Regions from separate parts of the Sphaerotilus montanus genome, predicted to be linked through region 2. Evidence: predicted binding sites of a transcription regulator. Region 2 holds the regulator's gene; each other region holds the start of a gene.
The links. Region 2 encodes FNR, which switches genes on or off when oxygen is low (the NO sensors DNR and NnrR bind a similar motif). Its sites were predicted from a motif close to TTGATNNNNATCAA; they were not measured.
Positions count from the first base shown of each region.

Region 1 (4,208 bases), 3.0 Mb from region 2:
AAGCACGTTTTGTGCCGAGTTGGTGCGTTTATTCCCTCGCCCGAATGCACCACAACTGCACCGATCCCACCACCGCCGAGACAGAACGGCCCCGCAGCCGCCCACACATTGGGCATGCGCGCACCATGTCAGTGCATCCAATCGACAGCGCCATGACAAGCCCTCAGGAACAGGGCCAGATCTTCTGCGGCCGCTCACCGGCCCCACCGCTACAATCGCACTGCAGCATTCGCACCAGTCAGAACGCTGCAGTCGCCTCCGACGCCCTCTCCAATCCCGCGCCACCCTCGACTGGCCGCCTCGCCCGAGGCGCTGCAGGCGGCGCGACAAGCACCCCGACACGGGTGCCACTCCATGACGTTTGATGATCTGGGCCTGGCCCAGCCGATCCTTCGCGCCATCCGCGAACAAGGCTACGAAATCCCCACCCCCATTCAAGCGCAAGCCATCCCGGCGGTTCTCGCCGGTGGTGACCTGCTCGCCGGCGCGCAGACCGGCACCGGCAAGACGGCCGGCTTCACGCTGCCGCTGCTGCACCGCCTGGCCGCCGGCCAGCCCGCCAAGGACAGCCGTGGCCGCTACGCCATCCGCGCGCTGATCCTGACCCCCACCCGCGAACTCGCCGCCCAGGTCGAGGAAAGCGTGCGCACCTACGGCAAGCACCTGAGCCTGAAGAGCATGGTGATGTTCGGCGGCGTCGGCATGGGCCCGCAGATCGCGCAGCTCAAGCGCGGCGTGGACATCCTGGTCGCCACCCCCGGCCGCCTGCTCGACCACCACCAGCAAGGCATGCTCGACCTGACCCAGGTGGAGTTCTTCGTGCTGGACGAGGCCGACCGCATGCTGGACATGGGCTTCGTCCATGACATCAAGAAGGTGCTGGCGATGCTGCCGCCGAAGAAGCAGAGCCTGCTGTTCTCGGCCACCTTCAGCCCGGAAATCAAGGCCCTGGCCGACCGCCTGCTGAACGCGCCGCAGGTGATCGAGGTCGCCCGCAGCAACGCCACCGCCGAGAACATCGCCCAGCGCGTGATCAAGGTCGGTCGCGAGAAGAAGAAGGATCTGCTGATCCACCTGATCAAGACGCACGACTGGCACCAGGTGCTGGTGTTCACGCGCATGAAGCACGGCGCGAACCGCCTGTGCGAGCACCTGAACAAGGCCGGCATCACCGCGATGGCGATCCACGGCAACAAGAGCCAGGGCGCGCGCACCAAGGCGCTGGCCGAGTTCAAGACGGGCGAGCTGTGCGTGCTGGTGGCGACCGACATCGCGGCCCGCGGCATCGACATCGACCAGCTGCCGCACGTCATCAACTTCGAGCTGCCGAACGTGTCGGAAGACTACGTGCACCGCATCGGCCGCACCGGCCGCGCCGGCGCGCAGGGCGAAGCCCTGTCGCTGGTGTGTCTGGACGAGGAAGCCTTCCTCGCCGACATCGAGAAGCTGATCAAGCGCAGCATCCCGCGCGAGTCGGTGGCCGGTTTCGAAGCCGATCCGGGCGAGCGCGCCGAGCCGATCCAGATCGGTCGCCGCACGCTGGGTGGTGCCGGCGGCGGCGGTGGCAATGGCCGCGGTGCGGGTGGCGGCGGTGGACGCGGTGGCGAACAGCGCCGCCCGGCCGCCCCCGGTGGCCAGCCGCGTGGCAATGCACCGGCACGCCCGGGCAGCGCCCCGCAGCGTCCGGCCGCCCCGCGCGGTGGACGTCCGCAAGGCGCCGGCAGCGGCTCGGGCACGGGCGCAGGCCCCAAGCGCCCGGCCCTGACCTCCGGTCGCCGCGGCGGCTGACCGGCCGCCGGTCAACCTGCTTGATCTGGATCAAGTCCGGATCGGGCGCCCTGGGCGTCTCCTGATGCCTTGCAGGGCGGGTCGTGCCAAGCTGGTGCGACCCCTGCTGCAAGGAGCCTGTCATGGAGATCCAGTTCCTGGGCGCCGCCGACTGCGTCACCGGCTCACGCCATCTGGTGACCAGCGGCCCACACCGTGTCCTGCTCGACTGCGGCCTGTTCCAGGGCTGGAAGATGCTGCGCGAGCGCAACTGGGCCCCCCTGGCGGTGCCGCCGCACGAGATTGATGCGGTCATCCTCAGCCACGCCCACCTTGACCACAGCGGCTGGCTGCCCGCGCTCGTGCAGCAAGGCTTCCGCGGCCGCATCTGGTGCAGTGCCGCCACCCGCGATCTGGCCGAAGTGCTGTTGCTGGACGCCGCCAAGCTCCAGGAAGAGGACGCCCGCCGCGCCAACAAGGGGGGCTGGTCGCGCCACGACCCGGCCAGGCCGCTCTACACGACCAAGGATGCCCGCCGCGCCATCGAACGGCTGCGGCCCGTGGCGACGGGCAAACCGTTCGATCCCCTGCCCGGCCTGCGCGCCGAACTCACGCCGGTCGGCCACCTGCTCGGCGCCTGCGCCGTGACGCTGCGCGATGCCGACCATGCGCTGGTGTTCTCGGGTGACGTCGGACGCACCGACGACCTGATGATGCCGCCCCCGCTGCCCATCACCGCACCGCTCAGCCTGGCGCCGGATCTGCTGGTGGTCGAGAGTACTTATGGCAACCGGCAGCACCCTGCAGACCACACGGTCGCACACCTCGGCGAGATCATCCGGCAGACGGCACGGCGCGGCGGCAAGGTGCTGATCCCGACGTTCGCCGTCGGGCGGGCGCAGGCGCTGATGCTGGTGCTGCACCGCCTGCGCGATGAAGGGGCGATCCCGGACGACCTGCCGGTCTTCCTCGACAGCCCGATGGCGCAGGAAGCCACCGCCATCTACACCGCCCACCGCGACCTGCTGCGCCTGTCGAAGGCCGAGGCCCGCGGGTTCAGCGAAGGGGTCAAGCCCGTGCACAAGCCGCAGGACTCGGCGAAGCTGTCGCGCCTGCGCGGGCCGGCGGTGATCCTGTCATCGAGCGGCATGGCCACGGGCGGCCGGGTGCTGGGACACCTCGCGGCGCTGGCACCCGATCCGCGCCATGCGATCGTGTTTCCCGGCTTCCAGGTGCCCGGCAGCCGTGGCGCCAGGCTGGTCAGCGGGGCCACGGAGATCAAGGTGATGGGCCGGTACGTGGCCGTCAAGGCACAGGTGCACCACCTCGAAGGCCTGTCCGGCCACGCCGATGCGGACGGCCTGCTCGCGTGGATGCGCCAGATGCCGACCGCGCCGAAGCAGGTGATGGTGGTGCATGGCGAGCCGGAAGCCTCGGACGCGCTGCGCATCCGCATCGAGGACACGCTGGGCTGGCCGGCCCGCGTGCCTCAGGCGGGTGAATGCCTGAGGCTGCAGGACCTCGGCACGCTCAGGGTCGCGAACCGTCGTTGAGAATCCTGGCCGCGGCCTTGGTCGAGGCGGCTTCCTTGCGGGCCTTGCGCTCGGCGAGACGGGCAGCGGCAGCGGCCTTCTTTTCAGCCAGCAGTGCGGCCTTGTCGGCCTTGGGCTTCTTCGCCGCGGCGAGCTTGTCCGCCTTGTCTGCCTTGGCCGACTTCGCCTTGCGGGCCTCCGCCGCCGCCTCGCGTGCCGCCTTGCGGGCAGCCAGACGCTCGGCCTTGCGCGCCGCGCGTCGTTCGGCAGCCGTGCGCGCCGACGCGTCGACCGCCTTCACTGCAGCCTTGTCGGTCCTGGGCGCCTTCTCGGCCTTGGCCGCCTTGGCGGCTTCGGCCGACTTGTGGGCCTCGGCCTGGCGAGCCCGGCGGGCTTCCAGCGCCTTGTCGAGCTGCTCGACCTTGCGCTCGGCGGCGGACATGGCCGGATCGCGCAGGGTGGCCGGATCAGGCACGGCCGGCACGGCAGCCGGTGCCGCAGGCATCGTGATGGGCTTGGGGGTCTGGCCGGTGCTGGTCTGGGCCTGCGCAGCAGCGCCGGCGGTGAGCATCACGGCCGCGAGGGCGGCAATCAGCAGTTGCATGGGAGGAGGTCTCCAGGTTGAGTGCAAGGAATGTAGCGGCAGCGGCGTCGATCGTCGATTTTTTCAGCCTTGGAACACTCAGTCGAAGCGCCGCTCGCGCAGCCACTTGGTGGCCACCCACTTCTCGCCGGCGATCACCGGAGCCCCCCCGTGCAGCGAGCGGGTGTCCGGATGGGCCCGCTCGTAGCTGAAGAACACCGCGTGGCCCTTGATGGGCACCACTTCGAGGTGCACATCGGGGAAGGTCGTTCCACCCCCGGCCTCGGGCGTGTTCAGGTACATCACCACCGTGCCGACCCGCTGGC
Region 1 covers NZ_JACCFH010000001.1:3,193,976-3,198,183, reverse strand. The annotation lists gene BDD16_RS14650 (DEAD/DEAH box helicase) at 355-1,788, shown strand; gene BDD16_RS14645 (MBL fold metallo-hydrolase RNA specificity domain-containing protein) at 1,911-3,320, shown strand; gene BDD16_RS14640 (hypothetical protein) at 3,298-3,903, opposite strand; gene BDD16_RS14635 (2OG-Fe(II) oxygenase) at 3,982-4,208, opposite strand, start outside.
Region 1: a site for FNR is predicted at 1,809-1,822, ahead of BDD16_RS14645 (MBL fold metallo-hydrolase RNA specificity domain-containing protein). Genes of this name have one in related genera too.

Region 2 (4,208 bases):
GTGGAACGACCGCCAGGCCGTGCTGTTCGACCTGCTCACCCGCCGGTTCTACATCGGCGGGCTGGTGCTCTACCCGCAGGACTTCATCTACCTGACGGGTCTGCTGATCATCTCGGCCTACGCGTTGTTCCTGTTCACCGCGGTGGCCGGGCGTCTGTGGTGCGGCTATGCCTGCCCGCAGACGGTCTACACCGAGATCTTCCTGTGGTTCGAACACCGTTTCGAAGGGGATCGTGCCCAGCGCATGCGCCTGGATGCAGCCCCCTGGAACGGCGAGAAGATCCTCCGCAAGGGCGGCAAGCAGCTTGCCTGGATCCTGTTCGCACTCTGGACGGGCTTCACCTTCGTCGGCTATTTCACCCCGATCCGCTCGCTCGGTGCCTCGGTGCTCTCGCTGGGCCTGGGGCCGTGGGAGTGGTTCTGGGTGCTGTTCTACGCGTTCGCCACCTATGGCAACGCCGGTTTCATGCGCGAGCAGGTGTGCAAGTACATGTGCCCCTACGCGCGCTTCCAGAGCGCGATGTTCGACAAGGACACGCTCATCATCAGCTACGACGCCGAACGCGGTGACCCGCGCGGCGCACGTGGCAAGAAGGTCGATCCCAAGTCCAAGGGCCTGGGCGACTGCGTCGATTGCGGCGTGTGCGTGCAGGTCTGCCCGACGGGCATCGACATCCGCAACGGCCTGCAATACGAGTGCATCGGCTGCTCGGCCTGCATTGACGCCTGTGACGGCATCATGGACAAGATGGGCTACGAGCCCGGCCTGATCCGCTATGCCACGCAGCACAGCCTGCAGCAGCACCTCACGCGTGCCCAGATGTGGCGCCGCGCCTTCCGGCCGCGGGTGCTGATCTACACGGCCATCCTCGTGCTGATCGTCGGGGCCGTGGGCACCAGCCTGTGGCTGCGCTCGCCGTTCCGCGTGGACGTGGTGCGCGACCGGGCAACGCTGGCCCGCATCGTCGATGAAGGGCGCATCGAGAACGTCTATCGTCTGCAGATCATGAACGCGACCGAGCAGACGCAGCGTTTCCGCATCGCTGCCAGCGGCCTGCCGGACCTGAAGGTGGACCAGACCAGCGACATCGAGGTCGGGCCTGCCGAGGCGCAATGGGTGACGGTGTCGGTGCAGGCCGGGTTCGAGGCGGCAACCCAGGCAGGCCCGGGCTCGCACGAGATCCACTTCGATGTCGAGCGGGTGGATGCCAAGGGTGCGCCCGCGGTGGTCCGCGAGAAGTCGACCTTCATCGTGCCTCGCTGAACGGCGTGCACACTGTCTGCGACCGTATTTATCCAGGAGTTCCTGCATGACGACAAGCTACACGACCCCCTCCGGCAAGGACACGATGCCTTGGTGGAAGTACAAGATGGTGTGGCTGGTGATCGGCGGCCCGCTGGTCGTGGTCGTGGCCAGTTTCGTCACGCTCGGTCTGGCGATCCGCTATCCGGATCCGGTGCTGGAGAGCGTGGTGGTCGCCACACCCGACGCCGCGCACCAGCCAGCCATGCAGGCGCGCAACCATGCCGCCACAGGGGGCGTCAAATGACCGTGGCCGATCCGCTTCTCTCGTCCGACGAAGAGGTCGAGCGGTTCGAGGCGGCCGAACCAGCGGACATGGTGCCCCCGATGTCGTCGCCCACCCGGCGGCTGGCGGCCGTGGCGTGGCCGGCGTTCCTGATGGCTGGCGTGCTGGAGATGCTGGTGTTCTCGCTGGTCGATCCCGGCGATCTGCACTGGCTGGGCGGCGCCTCCGTGGAGATCGACCGCAAGGCGGTCTACACCGTGGCCTTCTTCGTGTTCTGGGTGGTGGTCGGCTTGGGCAGTGCGCTGACGCAGCTGATCCTGGTCGAGCCGAACGTCCTCAACAAGCCTTACCGCAACCACCTCTGAGGGGCTGCGGCCGGGTCATCAGGCGAGCGGTTCAGCAGTTGGCTGCGTTGACGACCTGTTGCAGTGCTGCCTGGTCGAGGATGCGGATGTCGCGCTGCTTGACTTCGAGCAGACCGTCGTCCTGGAATTTCGAGAAGGTGCGGCTGACCGTTTCCAGCTTCAGGCCCAGGTAGCTGCCAATCTCCTCGCGTGTCATGCGCAGCACCAGCGCCGACGGGGAAAAGCCGCGTGCCTGCAGGCGCTGCGTCAGGTTGAGCAGGAAGGCGGCCAGACGCTCTTCCGCCCGCATGCTCCCGAGCAGCAGCATCACGCCGTGGTCGCGCACGATCTCGCGGCTCATGATCTTGTGGAACTGGTGCTGCAGCAGCGTGAACTCGCGCGACAGCGTCTCCAGCTGGCCATAGGGAATCATGCAGACCTGCGAGTCCTCCAGCGCGATGGCATCGCAGGAGTGGCGGTCGGTGCTGATGCCGTCCAGGCCGAGCAGCTCGCCGGCCATCTGGAAACCCGTGACCTGCTCGCGGCCATCCGATGCGGAGACGATGGTCTTGAAGAAGCCGGTGCGGACCGCGTACAGCGCCGCGAAGGTCTCGCCGGCGTGGAACAGGCTCTCGCCGCGGCGCACGGCGCGGCGGGTGCCGATCATGTTGTCCAGCGAAGTCAGCTCCTCGTCCGACAGACCCACGGGCAGGCACAGCTCGCGCAGGTTGCAGGCCGAGCAGGCGACCTTGAGGGCGTCCAGGCGTGGGGTGGTAGACGTTTCGTGCATGTTGCAAACCCTGTTGATCAAGCTTGTCTGATTCTTGTGCATCCGCCGTGCAGCACACTTGAGCTGCGTCAAGGCTGGCGGGCGCGGGGACGGCACAGTGCGTGCCATGGAACATACGACACTTTCCCGTGGCCGCACTGACACATCGGCCGAATCTGGTGCGCCGAGTCTGGCAGTGGCTGCGCCGGAACTGACCGATGCGCTGCTGGCGCGGATGGATGTGCCGGGGCCACGCTACACCTCCTACCCGACGGCCGACCGGTTTGTCGAGGCCTTCACCGCTGGCCACAGTGCGCAGGCGCTGGCGCAGCGCGGGGATCTGGGGGGCGTGGGCGGCGCGGGGGTGCCGATGTCGATCTACGTGCACATCCCGTTCTGCGAGTCGGTCTGCTACTACTGCGCCTGCAACAAGATCGTCACGCGCGACCACAGCCGGGTGGCGGCCTACCTGAAGGCGCTGGAGCATGAGCTGGACCTGGTCTGCCAGGCGCTCGGCGAAGCGCCCCAGGTGTCCCAGCTGCACTTTGGCGGCGGCACGCCCACCTATCTGGACGACGACGAGCTCCGCCATGTGGTGGGCATGATCGCCGCCCGGGTGCGCTTGCTGCCCCAGGGCGAGCATTCCATCGAGATCGATCCGCGCACCGTCACCCGTGACCGGCTGGCACTGCTGAAAGAGCTCGGCTTCAACCGGGTCTCCTTCGGCGTGCAGGACTTCGACCCGGCGGTGCAGCAGGCGGTCCACCGGGTGCAGCCGCATGCGCAGGTCGAGGCGCTGATGCGCGACGCGCGGGAACTGGGCTTCGAGTCGATCAACGTCGACCTGATCTACGGCCTGCCGCGCCAGACGCCCGAGAGTTTCGAGCGCACGGTGCGCCAGGTCGCGCTGCTGCGGCCGGACCGCATCGCGATGTACGGCTACGCCCACCTGCCGACGCGCTTCAAGCCGCAGCGGCGCATCGTGCCGGCCGAACTGCCCAGCGGCGCGGACCGGGTCGGCATGCTGGCGCAGGCGCTGGCCGGCTTCGTCAGCCATGGTTACCAGTACATCGGCATGGACCATTTCGCGCTGCCCGAGGACGGACTGGCGCAGGCCAAGCGCCAAGGTCGCCTGCACCGCAATTTCCAGGGCTACAGCACCCAGCCGGACTGCGACCTGATCGGCCTGGGCGTGTCGGCCATCTCCCGCATCGGGGCCACGTATAGCCAGAACGCCAAGACGCTGGACGAGTACTACGACCTGCTCAAGGGCGATGCGCTGCCGGTGGTGCGCGGGCTGGCGCTGACGCGCGATGATCTGGTGCGGCGGGCGGTGATCATGTCCATCATGTGCCACGGGCGGCTGAGCTACGAGTCGGTGGCGCTGGCGCACCTGATCGATGTGCGACAGTACTTCGCGCAGGAACTGGAGGCGCTGCAGGACCTGGCGCACGACGGCCTCGTCACGCTCCACGAGGACGGGCTGGAGGTCACGCCGCTGGGCTGGTACTTCGTGCGCTCGGTGGCGATGGTCTTCGACCGGCACCTGCGGGCCGACCGCAGCCG
Region 2 covers NZ_JACCFH010000001.1:146,283-150,490, reverse strand. The annotation lists gene ccoG (cytochrome c oxidase accessory protein CcoG) at 1-1,264, shown strand, start outside; gene BDD16_RS00680 (hypothetical protein) at 1,311-1,550, shown strand; gene BDD16_RS00675 (hypothetical protein) at 1,553-1,894, shown strand; gene fnr (fumarate/nitrate reduction transcriptional regulator Fnr) at 1,926-2,663, opposite strand; gene hemN (oxygen-independent coproporphyrinogen III oxidase) at 2,770-4,208, shown strand, end outside.

Region 3 (4,208 bases), 4.4 Mb from region 2:
CTGCAGCAGGGTGTAGGCCGTCTGCACGCGCAGCGAGGGCGCCGCATGCCAGTCGACGGCAGCTTCCAGGCCGTTTTCCTGCGCTTCCAGGCCATTGCCGATCGCGCCGGACACCAGCAGGTAGGGCGACAGGCTGGTCAGGACCGGGGTGGCGCCCTGGGTCTGCGCGGCGCGCAGGTTCCGGTAGCGGTTGTGGAAGGCGGCCACGTCGAGCAGCAGGTTCGAGCCGAACTGCGCCCGGTAGCCCACCTCGTAGCTCAGCACCGACTCCGAGGAGAACGAGGGGCTGCCGCCGATGCGCAGCAGCGTCGGCAGGGGATTGCCGCCGGCCGGGTCGGCCGGGAGGACGGCGGCGTCGATGGTCGCGCCGCGCTCCACCCGGGCGGGCGTGCGCACCGCGCGGGAGACTGCTGCCCACACCGAATCGGTCGGGTTCAGGTTCCACGAGGAGCGCAGATTCGGCTGGACCTCGAAGCCGGTGTAGCTGTTGTGCTCGAACTTGCTGCCAGCGGCGATGCGCCAGCGGTCCGGGAGCACGGTGAACTCGTCGTGGACAAAGGCGCTGAACAAGGTCTGCGTTTGCTCGGCGGGCAGGAAGGTGGCGAGCGAGGCGGGCGGGGTGTGGATGGTGTCTGCGCTGCGCCGGTAACCCAGGCCCCAGACCATGTCCTGGCGGGACGTCAGCGCGAAGCGGTTCTGGAAGTCGACGTCCAGCGTGGTGCGGTCTTCGGCGTGGACACCTTCCATGGCGATGCGGCCGTGCTCCAGACCGACCTGCAGCGTGGCTTGCGAGCCGTTGTCCAGCGTCCAGTCGATCTTGCCCAGGACGTTCACGCCCTGGTTCTTCTGCATGGTCGGGGTCCGTGCGGCGTAGGGCGGGGTGAGCTGGGGCAGCAGCAGCACCTCGCCGCTCTTCGTGTCGAACACGTTCGCGGTGGCCATCACGCGGGCGGTGCCCGAGAGATCGCGGTCCAGCCGGAAGCCGGCGCGCACGGCATCGACATCGTCCGCGCCCGGCGTGCCGTCGCTGGCCTGCACGCTGTCGCGCCGGACGGACTTGGCCCAGAGGCGGTAGTGGGTGTCCTCGTCGACCTGCGCGCCCCAGCGCACGGCGCCGGTGCGCTGTCCCTCGTTGCCCACCAGGGCGGTCGCCAGCCCGCCCTGTGTGCGCCTGGCGTTGCGGGTCAGGATGTTGATCACGCCGTTCACGGCATTGGCGCCCCACATGGTGGCACCCGGGCCGCGGATCACCTCGATGCGGTCCACATCCTCCAGCAGCACATCCTCGGCTTCCCAGAACACGCCGGAGAAGAAGGGCGAGTAGGCGCTGCGGCCATCGATCAGCACCAGCAGCTTGTTGGCGAAGCGGCCGTTGAAGCCGCGTGCGGTCACCGCCCAGCGGCTGCCGCTGGCCCGGGCCACTTCCAGCCCCGGCACCATGCGCAGCGCTTCGGGGATCGACGTCGATCCCGAGCGCTGGATGTCATCGGCCGTGACCACGAAGGCGGCGGCGGCCGTGTCGGTCAGCCGCTGCGACTTGCGGGACACGGTGGTGACCTCGACGTTCATGAGGTCCTCGATGGACATCGAGGCGACCTCCAGTTCCTGCGCTGCCCGGGCCTGCGTGCCGGCCAGGGCCATGACCCCGACCATGACAGCGTTCAGGCATTTGCAAGGAAGCGCAAGGGTGGAACAGGTGGTTTGGTGCACAGCGAAAACTCCCAGCCGGTCAGATTCGACCCAGTCGCCACCATCTTGGGGACGAACCGACTGGCGCACTCGGCCGATCAGCTTGCGCTTGACCTCCCAGATCCGCTGTCTGCGCGCCGAGCCGCCAGACTGATCCTCATCAATGGTCTGTCTGGTTCTGGATCTTGAAATCTGGTCTGTACTGCCCCAGATCCCTTTCAACCGGAGGAACACCCCATGCGACTCGACAAACTCACCACCCTGCTGCAACAGGCGCTCGGCGACGCCCAGAGCCTGGCCCTCGCGGCGGACCACCCCTACATCGAACCCGTCCACCTGCTCAAGGCGCTGCTGCAGCAGGAGGACGGTCCGCGCTCGCTGCTGCAGCGCGCGGGCGTGAGCCTGCGTGCGCTCGACGAGGCGATCGACGCTGCCCTGGCCCGCATCGCGTCGGTGACGGGCGCCCAAGTGCAACCCGGCCGCGACCTGATGGCCCTGCTGCAGGCGGCCGAGAAGGAGTCGACCAAGCGCGGCGACCAGTACATCGCCACTGAAATGGTGCTGCTGGCGCTGGCCGAGTCGAAGACCGACTTCGCCCAGGCGGTGCGCACCTGCGGCCTGACCCGCAAGGCGCTGGAAACCGCCGTGGACGCCGTGCGCGGTGGCCAGCCGGTGGACTCGGCCGACGCCGAAGGCCAGCGCGAGGCTCTGAAGAAGTACACGATGGACCTCACCGAGCGCGCCCGCGCCGGCAAGCTCGACCCGGTGATCGGCCGTGACGACGAGATCCGCCGTGCCATCCAGGTGCTGCAGCGGCGCACCAAGAACAACCCGGTGCTGATCGGCGAGCCCGGCGTCGGCAAGACCGCCATCGTCGAAGGACTGGCGCAGCGCATCGTCAACGGCGAGGTGCCCGAGTCGCTGAAGAACAAGCGCGTGCTGGTGCTCGACATGGCCGGTCTGCTGGCCGGGGCCAAGTACCGCGGCGAGTTCGAGGAGCGGCTGAAGTCGGTGCTGAAGGAAGTGGCGCAGGACGAGGGCCGCATCATTCTCTTCATCGACGAGCTGCACACCATGGTCGGTGCGGGCAAGGCCGAGGGCGCGATGGACGCGGGCAACATGCTCAAGCCGGCGCTGGCCCGCGGCGAGCTGCACTGCATCGGCGCGACCACGCTCGATGAATACCGCAAGTACGTCGAGAAGGACGCCGCGCTGGAACGCCGCTTCCAGAAGGTGCTCGTCGCCGAGCCCACCGTGGAAGCGACGATCGCCATCCTGCGCGGCTTGCAGGAGAAGTACGAGGTTCACCACGGCGTCGAGATCACCGACCCGGCCATCGTCGCCGCGGCCGAACTCTCGCACCGCTACATCACCGACCGCTTCCTGCCCGACAAGGCCATCGACCTGATCGACGAGGCGGCGGCCAAGATCAAGATCGAGATCGACTCCAAGCCGGAGGTGATGGACAAGCTCGACCGTCGCATCATCCAGCTCAAGATCGAGCGCGAGGCGGTGCGCAAGGAGAAGGACGAAGCCTCGATCAAGCGCATGGGCCTGATCGAGGAAGAGATCGGCAAGCTGGAGCGCGAGTACGCCGATCTGGAAGAGATCTGGAAGGCCGAGAAGGCGACGGCGCAAGGATCGGCCCACGTCAAGGAAGAGATCGACCGCATCAAGTTCCAGATCGAGGAATGGAAGCGCAAGGGCGATTTCAACCGCGTGGCCGAGCTGCAGTACGGCAAGCTGCCCGAACTGGAGAAGCGCCTGAACGAAGCGCAGGCCAAGGAGGAATCCAAGACCCGCGCCGGCAAGGACGGCAAGGGCGGCCCGCAACTGCTGCGCACGATGGTCGGCGCGGAGGAAATCGCCGAGGTGGTCAGCCGCGCCACGGGCATCCCGGTGTCCAAGCTGATGCAGGGCGAGCGCGACAAGCTGCTGCAGATGGAAAACAAGCTGCACCAGCGCGTGGTCGGCCAGGAAGAAGCCATCGTCGCCGTGTCGAACGCGATCCGCCGTTCACGCGCCGGCTTGTCCGATCCGAACCGGCCGCTGGGCTCGTTCCTGTTCCTCGGCCCCACCGGCGTGGGCAAGACCGAGCTGTGCAAGGCTTTGGCCGGCTTCCTGTTCGACAGCGAGGACCACATGATCCGCATCGACATGAGCGAGTTCATGGAGAAGCACTCGGTGTCGCGGCTGATCGGCGCGCCTCCGGGCTACGTCGGCTATGACGAGGGTGGCACGCTGACCGAAGCCGTGCGGCGCAAGCCCTACAGCGTCGTGTTGCTCGACGAGGTGGAGAAGGCGCACCCGGACGTGTTCAACGTGCTGCTGCAGGTGCTGGACGATGGCCGGCTGACGGACGGGCAGGGCCGCACGATCGACTTCAAGAACACCGTGATCGTGATGACCAGCAACCTCGGCTCGCACCTGATCATGGCCATGGCCGGCCAGCCGACCGAGGACATCCGCGAGGCGGTCTGGGGCGAGGTGAAGGCGCATTTCCGGCCCGAGTTCCTGAA
Region 3 covers NZ_JACCFH010000001.1:4,530,804-4,535,011, reverse strand. The annotation lists gene BDD16_RS20700 (TonB-dependent receptor plug domain-containing protein) at 1-1,653, opposite strand, end outside; gene clpB (ATP-dependent chaperone ClpB) at 1,927-4,208, shown strand, end outside.
Region 3: a site for FNR is predicted at 1,840-1,853, ahead of clpB (ATP-dependent chaperone ClpB). Genes of this name have one in related genera too.